Regions from separate parts of the Sphingobium sp. TomTYG65 genome, predicted to be linked through region 1. Evidence: riboswitches for the same ligand, from Rfam matches in the RefSeq annotation. Region 1 holds a riboswitch; each other region holds the start of a gene.
The links. Region 1 has a riboswitch for cobalamin ahead of ACZ5Y5_RS19490 (DUF1636 domain-containing protein). Riboswitches for the same ligand answer to the same signal wherever they lie in the genome.
Positions count from the first base shown of each region.

Region 2: linked by a shared signal. The riboswitch ahead of ACZ5Y5_RS00520 (TonB-dependent receptor plug domain-containing protein) and the one ahead of ACZ5Y5_RS19490 (DUF1636 domain-containing protein) in region 1 are both predicted to bind cobalamin.
Region 3: linked by a shared signal. The riboswitch ahead of ACZ5Y5_RS18990 (TonB-dependent receptor) and the one ahead of ACZ5Y5_RS19490 (DUF1636 domain-containing protein) in region 1 are both predicted to bind cobalamin.

Region 1 is NZ_AP027331.1:1,253,574-1,258,681, forward strand. It holds gene fdhD (formate dehydrogenase accessory sulfurtransferase FdhD) at 1-501, shown strand, start outside; gene ACZ5Y5_RS19485 (alpha-amylase family glycosyl hydrolase) at 531-2,126, opposite strand; cobalamin riboswitch at 2,352-2,546, shown strand; gene ACZ5Y5_RS19490 (DUF1636 domain-containing protein) at 2,714-3,121, shown strand; gene cobT (nicotinate-nucleotide--dimethylbenzimidazole phosphoribosyltransferase) at 3,118-4,134, shown strand; gene ACZ5Y5_RS19500 (histidine phosphatase family protein) at 4,131-4,697, shown strand; gene ACZ5Y5_RS19505 (adenosylcobinamide-GDP ribazoletransferase) at 4,694-5,108, shown strand, end outside.
Region 2 is NZ_AP027330.1:103,634-108,741, reverse strand. It holds gene ACZ5Y5_RS00530 (FecCD family ABC transporter permease) at 1-79, opposite strand, end outside; gene ACZ5Y5_RS00525 (ABC transporter substrate-binding protein) at 157-966, shown strand; gene ACZ5Y5_RS00520 (TonB-dependent receptor plug domain-containing protein) at 1,003-2,820, opposite strand; cobalamin riboswitch at 2,994-3,263, opposite strand; gene mobA (molybdenum cofactor guanylyltransferase) at 3,288-3,821, shown strand; gene cobA (uroporphyrinogen-III C-methyltransferase) at 3,904-4,686, opposite strand; gene ACZ5Y5_RS00505 (molybdopterin-dependent oxidoreductase) at 4,673-5,108, opposite strand, start outside.
Region 3 is NZ_AP027331.1:1,149,657-1,154,764, reverse strand. It holds gene chrA (chromate efflux transporter) at 1-719, shown strand, start outside; gene ACZ5Y5_RS18995 (hypothetical protein) at 856-1,035, shown strand; cobalamin riboswitch at 1,294-1,539, shown strand; gene ACZ5Y5_RS18990 (TonB-dependent receptor) at 1,721-3,742, shown strand; gene ACZ5Y5_RS18985 (hypothetical protein) at 3,977-4,219, shown strand; gene ACZ5Y5_RS18980 (acetyl-CoA C-acyltransferase) at 4,392-5,108, shown strand, end outside.

The DNA of each region.
Region 1 (5,108 bases):
CTCGGCCGCGTCCGCCACCGCGTTTCGGATTCTTCCTGCGGCCTGTGCGGCGTGGAAAATCTGGAACAGGCGATCCGGCCGCTGCCGCTTGTCACGTCCCGTTCGCGGGCGGATCGCGCCGCCATCTTCCGCGCGCTTGAAACATTGTCCGTGCATCAGCCGCTCAACGCCCGCACCGGCGCCACGCATGCCGCTGCACTGGTTGGCGCCGATGGCGCGATCCGCCTGGCCTATGAAGATGTCGGCCGTCACAACGCCTTCGACAAGCTGATCGGCGCCATGCGTCGGCAGGGTCTGTCCTGGGACGGAGGCTTTGCGCTGCTCTCCTCACGCTGCTCCTATGAGCTGGTGGAAAAGGCGGCGCTCGCCAACTGCCCGCTGCTCGTCACCATCTCCGCTCCGACCCGATTGGCGGCCGAGCGAGCCGCGAGTGCGGGTCTGCCCCTCATAGTGCTGGCACGGCCGGACGCGATGCTGGCGACCGAAGATGGGATGATCTAACTAGGCTCCTGCCTTCGCAGGAGCACTGGTCATTCCTGTATCCACAAAGCGGAAAATGGCGGGAGCGCTCCAACCGTCGCTCCATTCACCGCCAGCAGAATTTCCCCGCTCACCGCCATCCCGTCAGGCCAAACGGCAACCTCTTTCGACAGATTGAACAGGCAAAGCAAATGCTGTCCCTGCGCTGCTCTACGGAAAATGAGCCTGCTGTCATCCGCCAGCAGCAACTCCATCGACCCATGTCTTAGCGCCGCATTCTCCCTGCGTAGCGCCAGCATCGCGCGCGTGAAGTTCAGCAGCGAGTCTGGATCACCCTCCTGCGCATCGACTGCCCTCGCGAGATTCTCCTCTCCCAACGGCAGCCAGGGCATCGCCGTGCTGAACCCCGCCTCGCTGGCGCTCGCTTCCCACGGCAGCGGCGTGCGCGCTCCGTCTCGCGACAGGGTGAGCGGCCAGTTCGCAATCGCCTCCGGGTCCTGAAGCCGCTCGAAAGGGATATCGACCTGGGTGATCCCCAGTTCTTCCCCCTGATAGAGGATCGCATTGCCGCGCAGCGCGACCAGCAGCGCCATCTTCACCCGCGCAAAGGCCGCCCGATCTTCCGCCGCGCACCATCGCGACAGGGCGCGCGGCGCATCATGATTTTCAAACGCCCAACTCGGCCATCCCATCTCGGGCTCATCCGGCCACCGCGCCACCGTCTCCGCGACCAGCGCGGGGGTCAGCGCTTCGGCATAGAGAAAATCGAAGCCATAGGCGCTGTTCAGCCGTTTTTCTCCGGACGTATAGGCTTTCATCTCCTCCTCTGCCCGGTTGCCGCCGACCTCGGCCATGGTGAAGATCGCGCCATAGCGGTCGGTGAGCGCCCGGATACGCTCGACAAAGCCCAGCATGTCCGGGTGCGATTGGCTGTAACGCCGGATCTGATAGTCGAACGGCCGGGTGCGGGGCTTGCCGTCATCGGGCGCGGGCGGATTGTCGCGCAGCATCGGATCGTGCATCGCATGGTTCAGCGCATCCAGCCGGAACCCATCGACGCCCCGCTCCAGCCAGAAGCGCATGGCAGCGAGCAGCGCATCCTGCACCTCCGGATTATGGACATTGAGCTGCGGCTGGCTGGCCAGAAACTGGTGCATATAATATTGTCGCCGCCGCGCGTCCCAGGTCCAGGCGGGGCCGCCAAACACTGATTGCCAATTGCAGGGCGGCGTGCCGTCGGGCTTTGGATCGGCCCAGACATACCAGTCGTGCCGGGCATTGCTCTTATTCTCCCGGCTTTCGCGAAACCAGTCATGCAGGTCCGATGTGTGGGCATAGACCTGATCGATCGTGACCTTGAGCCCCAATTCATGCGCCCGCGCCACCAGCGCGTCGAAATCCTCGATCGTGCCGAAGATCGGATCGACCCCGCAATAATCGGCAATGTCATAGCCGAAATCGCGCATGGGGGATGTGAAGAAGGGCGAAATCCAGATCGCGTCCGCGCCCAGCCGGGCGATATGCTCAAGCCGCCGCGTGATACCGGGCAGGTCCCCGATCCCGTCGCCATTCGAATCCTGAAAACTGCGCGGATAGATTTGGTAGATGACCGCGCCCTTCCACCAGGGCTGACCGGAATCGCTCATGGGTGACGCTCCCTTGCTGCAAATGCAGCATACACATGTCCCTGCCGTCATCTACCGCTTGCGAGCAGGCCGCCCCCGCTTTATCAGCAGCCCCGCGACAGGTTCCCGAGAGGGGACGAGAGCAACGCGCTTAAATGGATCGCTCAACCTCCGTTCGCCCTGTTCAAATGAGTCGCTTGCCTCATTCGAATGTCGAAGGGCGCGGGCGGGCTTCGACAGGCTCAGCCCGAACGGAAATGGGGTGATCATCTGAAGCGCGCTGCTCAAAGAGGGAAGTCGGGTGCAATACCCGCGCTGCCCCTGCAACTGTAAGCGGTGAGCGGACCGGCCACAGCGCCATTGGGACACAATAGTCCCGAGAAGGCGGCCGGAACGCACTGACCCGTGAGCCAGGAGACCTGCCTGCCGCAGTCGTTCTTCGACCGGACAGGGTGTGCCGGGCGAACGGGGTCCCCCTCGCGTAGCGACAGCCATCGCCTTTCCGGTTCGCCCCTGGCGTCACCGGCAAGGCTGTTTGCGGTTCGAAAAAGCGGGAGGACCCTGATGAAGGTCTTTCATGTGCATATGGTTATGAAAGGGCGCCGCTGATGTTGCGCTCCGTCGAAAATCAGGCGTCGGTGGTCGTCTGCTCGACATGCCGCCTGTCTCCCGACCAGCGGGAGGACGAGCAGGGCCGTCGCGGCGGCGCGCTGCTGGCCGAAGCGATGCGCGATCTCCAGGCGCAGGAGCCCGCCTACGCTGCCGTCTCCGTACAGGACATGCCCTGCCTCTTCGCCTGCCAGCGCCATTGCACCGTCCATGTGCGCGGACCCGGCAAGGTCGGCTATGTGCTGGGCGACTTCACGCCCGACGCAGACGCCGCCCGCTCTATCCTCGACTATACGCTCCGCCACGCCGCGAGCGAGGAAGGCGTCGTCCGCTATGCCGATTGGCCGCAGGGCGTGAAGGGCCATTTCATCGTCCGCACGCCGCCCGAAGGCTTCGTCTGCTCATGATCCGGTTCGAGGATGCTGCCGCCTTCACCCGCGCCCTTGCGACCCTGCCGACGGCGGATGCAAACGCCATCGAAGCCGCCGCCGCCCGCCAGGCGCAACTCACCAAGCCCGCCGGCTCGCTCGGCCGGCTGGAGGAAATCGCGATCTTCATGGCAGGCTGGCAGGGCGCGGAGCGTCCCCGCGCCGACCGCATTCGCGCCGCCATATTCGCGGGCAACCATGGCGTGGCGGCGCGCGGGGTCAGCGCTTTCCCTGCAGCCGTCACCGCCCAGATGGTCGCGAATTTCCAGACGGGCGGCGCGGCGATCAACGCGCTCGCCGCCGCCTGTGGAGCCGAGCTCTCCATCGTCCCGCTCGACCTTGACCGGCCGACTGCGGACATCTGCGAAGCCCCGGCGATGAGCGAGGCGGAATGTCTCGACGCCCTCAACGCAGGCGCGGCCGTGGTCAAGGCAGGCACCGACCTGCTGTTCGTCGGCGAGATGGGCATCGCCAACACCACCCCCGCCGCAGCATTGTGCGCGCAATCCTTCGGCGGCCTGGCCAGCGACTGGATCGGACGCGGCACCGGCATCGATGAAGAGGGCCTCGCACGCAAGGCTGACGCGGTTTCTCGGGCGCTCGCACTCCACGGCCCCCATTGCACCAGCGCCTTCGAAACGCTCCGCCGTATTGGCGGGCGGGAGATCGCCGCTATGGCCGGGGCCGTACTCGCCGCGCGCCAGTTGAGCGTGCCCATGCTGCTCGACGGTTTCATATCCTGCGCAGCCGTCGCCCCGCTCGCCCGCGACAATCCCGCCATCACCGCGCACTGCCTCGCCGCCCATGTTTCGGCCGAAGCAGGTCATGCGCGGCTGCTGGCCATGCTGGGCCTCAAACCGCTGCTGCATCTCGACATGCGCCTTGGCGAAGGCAGCGGCGCGGCCGTCGTGGCGCAGATCGTCCGTTCCGCGCTCGCCGCGCATGGGGAGATGGCGACCTTCGCGGAGGCCGCCGTCGCAGGCGCGCTGTGAGCAGCTTCACCCTCCACCTGATGCGCCATGGCGCGCCGCAGACGCCGGGCCTGCTGCTCGGCCATACCGATACGCCGCCTGATCCTGACGCGATGCAGCCATGCCTGAACCGCGCCCGCGCCATCGACTTCACCCAACTGCTCAGCTCCGACCTCAGCCGTGCCCACGACCCCGCCGCGCTCATCGCGGCAGAGCGCGCACTGCCTCACCATGCCGACCCCCGCTGGCGCGAACTGCATTTCGGCGCATGGGAAGGGGCGGCCCCGGCCGAACTTCCCGCGTCCGACATCGGCCGCTTCTGGGAAGCGCCCGACGAAAACCCTCCGCCCGGTGGAGAGCGCTGGTCCGACCTCCGCCTCCGCGTCGAAAGCGCCATCGTCAACATCAACCAACCCACGCTGGTACTCAGCCATGCCGGGGCGATGCGCGCCGCGCTGACGCTGCTTTGCGGCTTTACCTATCGCCAATCATGGGCGATCGACCTGCCCTATGCCGCGCTTGTGTCCCTGCGCGTCTGGCGGGGCGAGACGCTGAACGCCCAGATAACCGGGCTCGTCACATGAGGCGCTTCGTCCTCGCCCTGCAATTGATGACCAGCCTGCCGCTTCCCCCGGTCAAGGCGGATGAGAAGGATTTCGCCGCCGCGATCCGATGGTTTCCTGCTGCCGGTGTCGCCGTTGGCGGAGCGGCAGCGGCGGCAATGACGCTGGGCTCGCGCGTCGATCCATGGGCGGCTGCCTTGTTCGCCCTGCTCGCTTGGGTCGCCGCAACGGGCGCGCTCCATCTCGACGGACTTGGCGACATCGCGGACGGAGCAGGCGCGGCCCATGGCGACCGGACGAAGCTTTCCGCTGTGCTGGCCGATCCGCACATCGGCAGTTTCGGCGTCGTCGCCATCATCCTCCAGTTGCTGACGAAATTGGTGCTGCTGCGGCTCTGGGCGGGCATGCTGCCGGCCTGGGGCCTGATCCCGC
Region 2 (5,108 bases), on a different replicon from region 1:
GAGTGATGGAGCCAAGCGCGGCGATCAGAACAAGAGCGATGAGCGCGGGGAGCAGCAGCGGGTGACGCCGGGCGGTCATGGCTTGCGCACTCCGACGCCGTTGATAGAGGTGCTCCTGCGAAGGCAGTAACACGGCGCTTTATCGAGGCAGGGTTGATGCGCAAAAAGATCATGAAGGCGCTGTGCCTGCTCAGCCTGACGGGCGCAGCCCCTGCCCCGCCCCAGCGCATCGTGTCGCTCAACACCTGCGCCGATCAATATGTGCTGGCGCTCGCCGATCCGGCGCAGATCGCCGCGCTCAGCCCCTATGGCCATGATCCGGAACTGTCGGCCGCGGTGGCCAAGGCACGGCATTTCCGCACGCTCAAACGACCTGCGGAAGAGGTGCTGGCGATCAGGCCCGATCTGCTGATCGGTTTTGCGGACGGTGCCGGCGGCGTCGTAGGTGCGCCGCCCGGCAGATGGCGCAAGCTTGGGCTGACAAGCGCCGACAGCTTCGCGTCCATCCGCGTGCAGATCCGGCAAGTCGCCGCGGCGGTTAGCCATCGGGAGCGCGGTGAGACGCTGATCCGCTCCATGGAGCGCGATCTTGCCAGCCTTTCCCCGGCCCGGCGCAGCGGAGTGGCGGCTTATTATCAGCGGCGCGGCTATATGACGGGAACGGGCACGCTGGTGGATGAGCTGATCCGGCGTGCCGGCCTCACCAATCTTGCGGCGAAGCTCGGCAAACCGGCGCTGGCGCAGGTCCCGTTGGAACAGTTGATTGCGGCGAAGCCCGACTGGCTGATCGTCGAGAGCGGAAGCGAGAAGGTGGTCGATCAAGGGACGGAGATGCTGCAGCATCCGGTGCTGCGATCCATCCCGCGCATCCGGGTGCCGCAAGCCTGGACGGTGTGCGGCGGCCCCGCCTATGTAGAGGCCGCCCGCAGCATCGTGGCTCAGGTGAACGCCACGTCGGGCCATTGAGGGGCGAAAGATCACGCCCGCCCCTCCAGCCTGCCGTCAGAAACGGACACGCACGCCGCCAAAGGCCGAGCGGCCGTAGGTGTTGTAGCCATAGACGGTGGCGTATGCCTCATCAGTCAGATTGTCGATGCGGCCGTATATTTCCAGATTCTGCGTGATCGGAAAGGAGGCGCGGACGCCCAGAAGCGCATAGCCATCGATCCGCTGCGTCAACGTCGCATTGTTGAAGCTGTCACTCACCATGGTCAGCGTGGCCCCCGTGGACAGGCCGAACGACCAGTCATAATCGGCCGAAACACTGACGGCGTTGGTGGGGCGGCGCGGCAGGCGAGCGCCGGTATCGCGGTCGCGCGCATCGATATAGCTGTAGGCGGCCGTGACCGCCAGCGCATCGACCGGCCTCAGCGTCAGCATCGCCTCCACCCCCTTGGCGCGCGTGCGGCCAAGATTGAAGTAGCGCGATGTGCCGAAGTCGAAGTCGATCTGGTCGCGAATGTCCCGCTGAAAAGCGGTGAGCGAGAGGATCGCCCGATTGCCGTCGAGCCGCTGGTCGATGCCGATATCATAGCTTTTCGACTGTTCAGGACTAAGGGTGCTGTTGCCGCTGAAGCTGTCGTAAAGCTGATAGAGCGATGGCGCCTTGAAGCCTTCGCCATAGCTTGCGCGGAAGTTGGTCTGCCCTGCATTGGGCGTGTAATTGGCGTTGGCGCCCAGCGTGGTCGCGCCGCCGAACTGGCTATGGTCGTCATGACGCACGCCCCCGGTGAGCGCCAGCCCGGTGAGCGGCTTCACCACCGCCAGTGCATAGACGCTGTCGATATTCGCCCGGTGGCTTTCGGTCGAACCGAAGCCGGTGAAATCATAGTCGGGTCGTTCATGCTCATAACCGAAGATCAGCTTGGCTTGATCGACCGGCTGATAGACACCTTCATATTCGAAGCGCAGGTTGGTGCCGGAATAGCCATAGTCGCCGAACGGAGAGAAATAATCGCGGTCATTGCGGAACCAGGTGACGGCGGCACGCTGGGTCAGCTTGCCATCGAGCAACGCTAGATTGAGACCCGCATAACCAACATATTGGTCAAGCTTGCTCTTGTCGGCGGTGTCCATCGGCGCACCGAAGAACACATCGGTGTCCAGATCCGCATGAATATAATAGCCACGCAGATCCAGGCTGAGATTGTCGGTGAAGCTGAGCTTCAGCTTGGCGTGGGTGGCGATATTTTCATAACCGTCCTTCTCCGTGCCGCCCTGTGCAGCGGAAATCCCATCCGTCCGGAAATAGGCGACGCCCGCACCGCCCGAGGCAATGCCGCTGGTGCCTGACACATCGGCCTTGGCATTCAGCGTGTCGGCATAGCCATAATCGACCGAGGCGGTGCCGCCGAAGCCCTCGCCCGGCTCGCCACTCATAATGTTGATGACGCCGCCGATCGCCTGGCTGCCATAGACGACCGAGTTCGAGCCGCGCAGGATTTCGACGCGCCGGATATTGCCGGTCAGCAAATTGCCAAAATCATACATGTCGCCGATGCCGCTCGGATCATTCACCTTAACGCCGTCCAGCAGCACGAGCGTCTGCGTCGTTTCCGCGCCACGGATCGAAATGCCGGTGACGCCGCCCACGGCATCCGCGCGGTTGAACCGCACCCCAGGCGTGGTGGCGATCAGATCGGCGATGCTGACATTCTGGCGGGTCTCGATCGTTTTGGCATCGATAACGGTGACGGCTTGGCCGACTTCATCGCGCGGCTGCTGGATGCCGAGAGCAGTGACGATAATGTCGTCATTGTCCTGCGCAAGCGCGGGGGTAGCGGCGAGCAGCGCCAGCAGCGAAATTCCGGTCCTGATCATCTTTGTCTTCCCTGAGCGTCAAGCGACTCTGGGACGGAGGCTTCCGCTCGAACGGCCGGCTTGCGGCAAAGGACAGACGCCAGCGCCCCGCCCCGCACACCGATGCGGCCCCCGCCGCTTCGCGTCGCTCAGACGGAAAACACCGTGCCCGGGCCGGTCCCTGGACCCAAGGCAAGAGCGACCATGCGCCGGCAGGTTTCCTGGCTCGCGGGTCAGGGCAGCGATGCACGGGCCTTCCCGGGCTGTTTTTGCCCAGTGGCCGGTCACCCTCGCCTTCCCCTTTCGAAGGCTACGGGTTCCCAAGTGCATCGCGCTCACCGCTTACAGTTGCAGGGACAGCCGCGGAATTGGGCGAAAGCTCGCCCGCACCGCATTCCCTTTCCGGCGCGATCTTCTTGTCGTGAACGGTTGCCCGCTCACGCGCCGCGCCATAGGGGAAAGACAAGGTTCTGCCAAGGAGTGGATCGATGCGATTGCTGGGCGCGGTGCTGGCCGGGGGGCGATCCAGCCGGTTCGGAAGCGACAAGGCGCTTGCCGTGCTGGCGGACGGACGGACGCTGCTGGAGCATGCGGCGGCCGCGATCGGGCCGCATGTGGAAGCCGTGGTGGTTTGCGGGCGGACGGTCGAGGGCATGATGAGCCTCACAGACCGACCCGCACCGGACATGGGGCCGCTCGGCGGCCTCAACGCCGCGCTGCATCATGCGGCTACCCAAGGTTATGACGCGGTGCTGACGACCGGATGCGACATGCCGCTTTACCCGGCTGCGCTCGCGGAGGCGCTGACCGGCGAAGGAGCTGCGGTGCTGAAGGGACAGCAGCTGGCGGGATATTGGCCTGCTCCGCTCGCGGCCGAACTGGACGCGCATCTGGCCGAGGAGAATAACCGGTCCATCTATGGCTGGCTGGAGCGGATCGGGGCGCGGATCGTCGAGCGACCGGATATAGTTTTGCCCAACATTAATCGGCCGGAAGATCTGGCCGGGCTGGGCGATGTCTGAGCCTGTCGATGCCCCTTGCCTTCCTTCCAACTAAGGTAGGGACATCGACAGGCTCAGGGCGAAGCTGCGGAGGGTCCAGAGTTCAGGCTTGCAGAGCGACGCTCGTCGCGACCTCCACAGGCATGGCCGTGCCCGCCACCGCTTCACCAATCAGAAGCAGGGTCGGATCTTCATCGCTGATCGTCGCTACCAGGAAGGCGAGCGCGGACAGCTTGCCGCGGATCAGCCGTTCGGTGGGAAGCGACACGTTGACCGCAACCATCACCGGCGTTTCGGGATCGCGCCCGGCGGCGATCATCTGGCGGCTGATCTCTCCAGCAGCGGCGCGGCCCATATAGATGCCGAGCGTGCCGCCAGGGCGAGCGAGCGCATCCCAATCGAGCTTCAGCGGCTCGCCAGCTTTCAGATGCGCCGTCACCAGCGTCAGGCCGCGCGCCACCCCGCGCAGGGTGAGCGAAGCGCTGCCGCTCGCCGCCGCTGCACTGGCAGTGGTGATGCCCGGGCAGATGTGGAAGCGTATGCCGTCAGCGGCGAGATGCTCCATCTCCTCGGCGGAGCGCCCGAAGATGGATGGGTCGCCCCCCTTCAGGCGCACGACGCGCTTGCCAGTCTTCGCGGCGGCGAGGAGAAGGTCGTTGATGCTCTCCTGCGCCTTGCTATGGCGACCCGAACGCTTCCCCACGCTGACCCGCTCGACACCTTCGGGGATCAGGTCGAGGACGCCGGGACCGACCAGCGCGTCGTAGAAGACAATATCCGCCGCCGCGATCAGCTTCTCCGCCTTGCGCGTCAGGAGGTCCGGGTCACCCGGCCCCGCGCCGACCAGCCATACTTCACCGGGAGCAATAAGGTCATTCGGCTGCATGGAGCGTCTCCTGCGGAATTTGGGCGAGGATGTTGGCGAGCGCGGGGCGGCACGATCCGCAATTGGTTCCCGCGCCGATCGCCTTGCCGATGGCAGGCACATCCACCAGGCTCTGCTCGCGGATGGCGGCCATGATCTGATTAAGGCCGATATCGAAGCAGACGCAGATGGTTGGCCCCTTGTCCGGCTGGTTGCCGGGACCCCGCGCAGCGAGGACCGACGCTCCCACGTCTTCGGCCTCCAGCTGGCTGATGAGCCAATCGCGTGAGGGAAGCAGGCCGGTCTTAGTGACGATAAGGATGCCCGCGAGCTTTCCATCCGCGATGATCGCCACACGGCGGGTGCCGCGCGTCATGTCGATGGCTTCGACCCGATCGCCCTTGGGCAGACAAGCTTCGAGGCGGGCGGCATCGCCATTTCCC
Region 3 (5,108 bases), 100 kb from region 1:
GACCCAATCTGCGCTGGTCGCTCCAGATCTCCACGGTGCTCCTGGCTCTCTGGCTCGCCCCGGTCCTCGCGCTCTTCCTCATCCTCGGCCCGAATGACGTCTTCACCCGCATCGCCGGCTTCTTCAGCCAGATGGCGGTCGTCACTTTCGGCGGCGCTTATGCGGTCCTCGCCTATGTCGCGCAGGAAGCGGTCGGCACCTTCGATTGGCTCCGCCCCGGCGAGATGCTCGACGGCCTCGGCATGGCCGAAACCACCCCCGGCCCGCTGATCATGGTGACGCAGTTCGTCGGCTTCCTCGCCGCCTTCCGCGATTCAGGAGCGCTCGCCCCGCTCGCCGCCGCAACGCTCGGCGCGATCCTCACCACCTGGGTGACCTTCGTCCCCTGCTTCCTCTGGATCTTCGCAGGCGCGCCCTTCATCGAACGCCTGCGCGGCAACCGCGCCCTGTCCTCCGCCCTCACCGCCATCACGGCGGCAGTCGTGGGCGTGATCCTGAACCTTGCTCTCTGGTTTGCGATCCACACGCTCTTCGCCAGGGTCCACGCCATGCCCACTCCAACCGGATCGCTCGACGTGCCGGTCCTCGCGTCGATCAACGTGCCCGCGCTCATCCTCTCCGCCGCCGCCCTGATCGCCGTCCTGCGCTTCAAGGCCGGAGTGCTCCCCGTCCTCCTCTGCTCGGCAATAGCGGGCGCGGCCTATGTCCTCCTGACCTAAGGCGGCGCAGACGCGACAAGCGCGCGAACTGCTTCAAAAAAGTTGATGCTTGTCGCGTTTAACCTGTTTTATAGCCGCTGCGAGCGTCCCGGTGATATAGGGACCGCCATAAGAAATAAGAGAGAGGATTTGGGCCATGCGCCCCCATGACGCATCACATTTTACCGCCTGCGCGGCCCATGAAGCGCAGCAGGCCAGAGAAGCTCGCCTGCGCGGAGCGGACCAGGCAACCATCGCCCTGCACAATGAACGCGCCGTCCGCTACCAGGCCATGGCCCTGCGCCTGAAGCGCAACTCCGGCAACGCGCTGAACTGATCCGAAAGCTCAAATCCTAAACCCTCCCCGTCAAAGATGGGGAGGGGTGCCATCGGCCCCGCCGATGGTGGAGGGGAACTGCGCAACCTCCGGCCTGCCCGCTCCCTGCGCCCTCAGCCCGTCATGTCAGCGAAAGCTGGCATCTCTGCCCACAGCGCGCCCTCTAAGATCCCAGCTTCCGCCGGGGATGGCGGCTCCCACCAACTCACCCCCTTGCCCTCCGCTTGCACGCTCGCTATCGCCACTCCACCCGGGTCACCCCGGTTTGATCGCGCCGGTGCCTCGAAAGAGGCTTAAAAGGGAACATGGTGCAGGAGGCGTCCGCCTCCTCAAGCCAAGGCTGTCCCTGCAACTGTAAGCGGCGAGCGCGATGCACATCGCCCTTCCTCACAGGCAGGAAGGGCAAGTCACTGGGCCGGACGCTAAATCCTGCGGGGCCCGGGAAGGCCGTGCATCAAGCGACGACCCGCGAGCCAGGAGACCTGCCTGCGTCTGGTCGCTCTTGCCTTGGTCCAGGGGATGGCCGCGGCACGGTAACTTCCGTCTGAGCGACGAACGAGCGGTGGAGGCCGCTTCGGTGACGTTGGCGGCCGCCTTGGGGGCGTCCGGCTGTCGGCGTGCGCCGGCCGTTCGCGTGGGCGGCAGGTCTCTTACCGGATGTCGCCAGACGCCCGGAGTGAATGACATGAAATCCCGTAACTCACTGGCATGGGCGGCCTGCGCCCTGACCACCAGTCTTTCCGCTTCCCCTGCACGTGCCGCCGATGATGCGGAAACCGCCGAAGCCGCCGCCACCATCGTCGTTTTCGGCCGGGGAGAGGATAAGATCGGCACCGCACATGCCGCCAGCGAAGGCAGCGTCGGCGGCGCGGACCTGCTCGTCCGCCCGCTGCTGCGCGTCGCCGAACTGCTCGAAGCCGTGCCCGGCATGGTCGCCGCCCAGCATTCGGGCAGCGGCAAGGCCAATCAATATTTCCTGCGCGGGTTCAACCTCGATCATGGGTCGGACTTCACCACCTATATCGACGGCGTTCAGATGAACTTTCGCACCCATGGCCATGGTCATGGCTATCTCGACCTCAACGGCCTCATCCCCGAAATCGTCGCGCGCGAGGATTTTCGCAAAGGTCCCTACCGCGCGGACGGCGGCGACTTCGCGCTGGCGGGCGCGGCCTATATGACCACGATCGACGGCTATGACCGTCCCTGGATATCGGCGGAGGGCGGCTCCTATGGCTGGCGCAGGCTGGCGGCGGGCGGCACCGTGAAAGCGGGCGGCGGCGACCTCACTCTCGTCGCGCAGGCCAAGGCTTATGACGGCCCTTGGGAAGAACCGGAACATCTGCGCCATTATGCAGGGTTCGCCAAATATGCGCTGCCCGCCGGCCCCGGAAAGCTGGAAGCATCGGTCCACGCCTATCGTGCGACCTGGCGCCCGACCGAGCAGATTCCCGAACGGATCATCGGCACGCCCCAATGTCCGGACGTCTTTTGCTCGCCCGATCCATCCGCACGCGGCGAAACCACGCGCATCATCGGCAATCTCGCCACCGTCCAGCCGACGTGGCGGGCCAATCTTTACGCGCAATTCTACGACTGGACGATGTTTTCCAATCCCACCTATGCCGATCCGGACGGGACCAGCGCGCAGATCGAACAGTTCGACCGCCGCTGGGTCCTTGGCCTGACCGGCGAGAAGCGCTGGGACCTGGGTCCCGTTCTCCAGCTGAAACTCGGCACGGAGAACCGCTATGACGCGATCGGCAATGTCGGCGTCAACCGCACCGCAGACCGCGCCTTCCTGGCCTCGCTCGGCCGCTACCGGGTGAAGGAAGCCTCCGCCGCCCTCTATGGGGAAGCGACCCTTACGCCCCTGCCCGGCCTGCGCCTGACCGGCGGGTTGCGCGGCGACCATTATCATTATTCGGTCACGGCGAAGGACGCGGCCGCCGCAGCCTTGGGCGAAGGCAGCGGCTCCGACACCCTCGTTTCGCCCAAGGCCGCGATCGCCTATCAGCTAAGTCCCCGCGTCGAACTCTACGCCAATTGGGGCCGGGGCTTTCATTCCAATGATGTGCGCGGCGCGGTGAACGCCACCACGCCCGTCCCTCTGCTCGTCCGCGGCACCGGCAAGGAATTGGGCGCGCGCCTGCAACTGCCCGGCTTCTCCTTCACCGCCACCTATTGGTGGCTGAATGTCGGTAGCGAACTGCGCTTCGTCGGCGATTCCAACGCCGTCGAACCGTCAGGGGCCAGCAGCCGCCATGGCTATGAACTGGTCGCCTTCTGGCGTCCTTTCCCCTGGCTCGCCTTCGACGGCAACTACACCGCCAGCCACTCGCGCTACGACAATGGCGATCATATTCCCAACGCGTTCAAAAATGCCGCCTCCGCCGGGGCGGCGATCGTTCTCGACCCATGGGAAGCCAGCATCCGCCTGCGCCATCTCGGCCCCTCGCCGCTGATCGAGGACAATAGCGTGCGCGATCCCGGCAGCACCGTCGTCAACGCCCGCGCCGCCTGGAAGGGGAAGCATGTCCAGATTTATGGCGAGCTGCTCAACATCCTTGCCAGCCGAGACAAGGACATCGCCTATTATTATGAATCCTACATTCCGTCCTTTGACGCTGGCGGGCCGGTGGAAGGCCGCCTGAGCCGCGTCGTGGAACCGCGCACATTGCGGGTCGGCGCGAAGTTCAGCTTCTGATGATCACCGGGAAGGCCGCTGCCGGAACTGCGGATAGCCGCCTTCCCATTATCATTTGGCTAAAAGAACGCTCATGTCCTTAAAGTAAAAGGTGCAGGCTATTTAGATATATATCTGCTTTACTTATGTTATGGCTTTGAAAAATTTCGAGCAATAGTTGACGCGGCTTCCTCGCTGTGTAACTTTCCCCTACGGCAAGCTGAACAAAAGAATCGGCTGCTGGAGAGGATGCCAATGAAACATGCACCCGTCAGGGGCGCCGTCTTCCACGCAATCTTGCGGGATTGCCTGGAAGCACAGCGCGCGCCAAAAGAAACTGAAATACAACTGATCGCTTGTAAGATCTGGCAAGACAGTTTCGCCGCTATCTCAAATAAAAACTGGCATGACCTCGTTCCTGGTAGCGAGGAATATGAATATACCATCAGCGCCGCTCGGATGGCCTTCGGCATCCACGCCGCGAACACCGCCGCCTGAAAACTATCCCCTAGACTAAATTTCGCAGCCCCCCGGAAGCGCTCGGGCAGGCCCGCCATGTCCTCCCTTCATGGCCTTCCTGCCCGAGCGCATTTTTCTCGCCACTTCCTTCATTATTTCGTCTCCGCCCCCATCTAGGAACCGCAAGATAATCGCGGGACGGGATAGAAAGATGCAGGATCCGGTTGTCATCACAGGCTACGCCAGAACCCCCATGGGCGGCTTCCAGGGCGTCCTGTCTCCTCTCAAGGCGACAGACCTCGGCGCAGCCGCCGTCAGGGCCGCGGTCGAACGATCGGCCGTCTCTTCCGACGCCATCGACCGCATCTATATGGGCTGCGTCCTCGCCGCCGGTTTGGGACAGGCCCCCGCCCGCCAGGCCGCGCTCGGCGCTGGCCTCCCTCGCTCGGTCGAAGCCACCACCGTCAACAAGATGTGCGGCTCAGGCATGCAGGCCGCGATCATGGCGCAGGAAGCGCTGCTCGCCGGAAGCGCCGACATCATCGTCGCGGGCGGCATGGAAAGCATGACCAACGCCCCCTATGCGCTGCCCAAGCATCGCTCCGGCGCGCGCATCGGCCATGACCGCATCATCGACACGATGATGATGGACGGACTGGAAGACGCTTATGAACCCGGCAAGGCGATGGGCGTCTTCGCCGAAGAAGCCGTCCGCGACTATCAGTTCACCCGCGAGCAGCAGGACGCCTATGCCGTCCGCTCGCTGGAACGGGCACAGGCGGCCATCGCCAGCGGCGCATTCCAGCAGGAGATCACGCCCCTGTCCGTCCCCGGCCGCTCCGGCGAAACGCTGGTCGACACCGACGAGCAGCCGGGCAAGGCCCGCCCGGAGAAAATCCCCTCGCTAAAGCCCGCCTTCGTCAAGGAC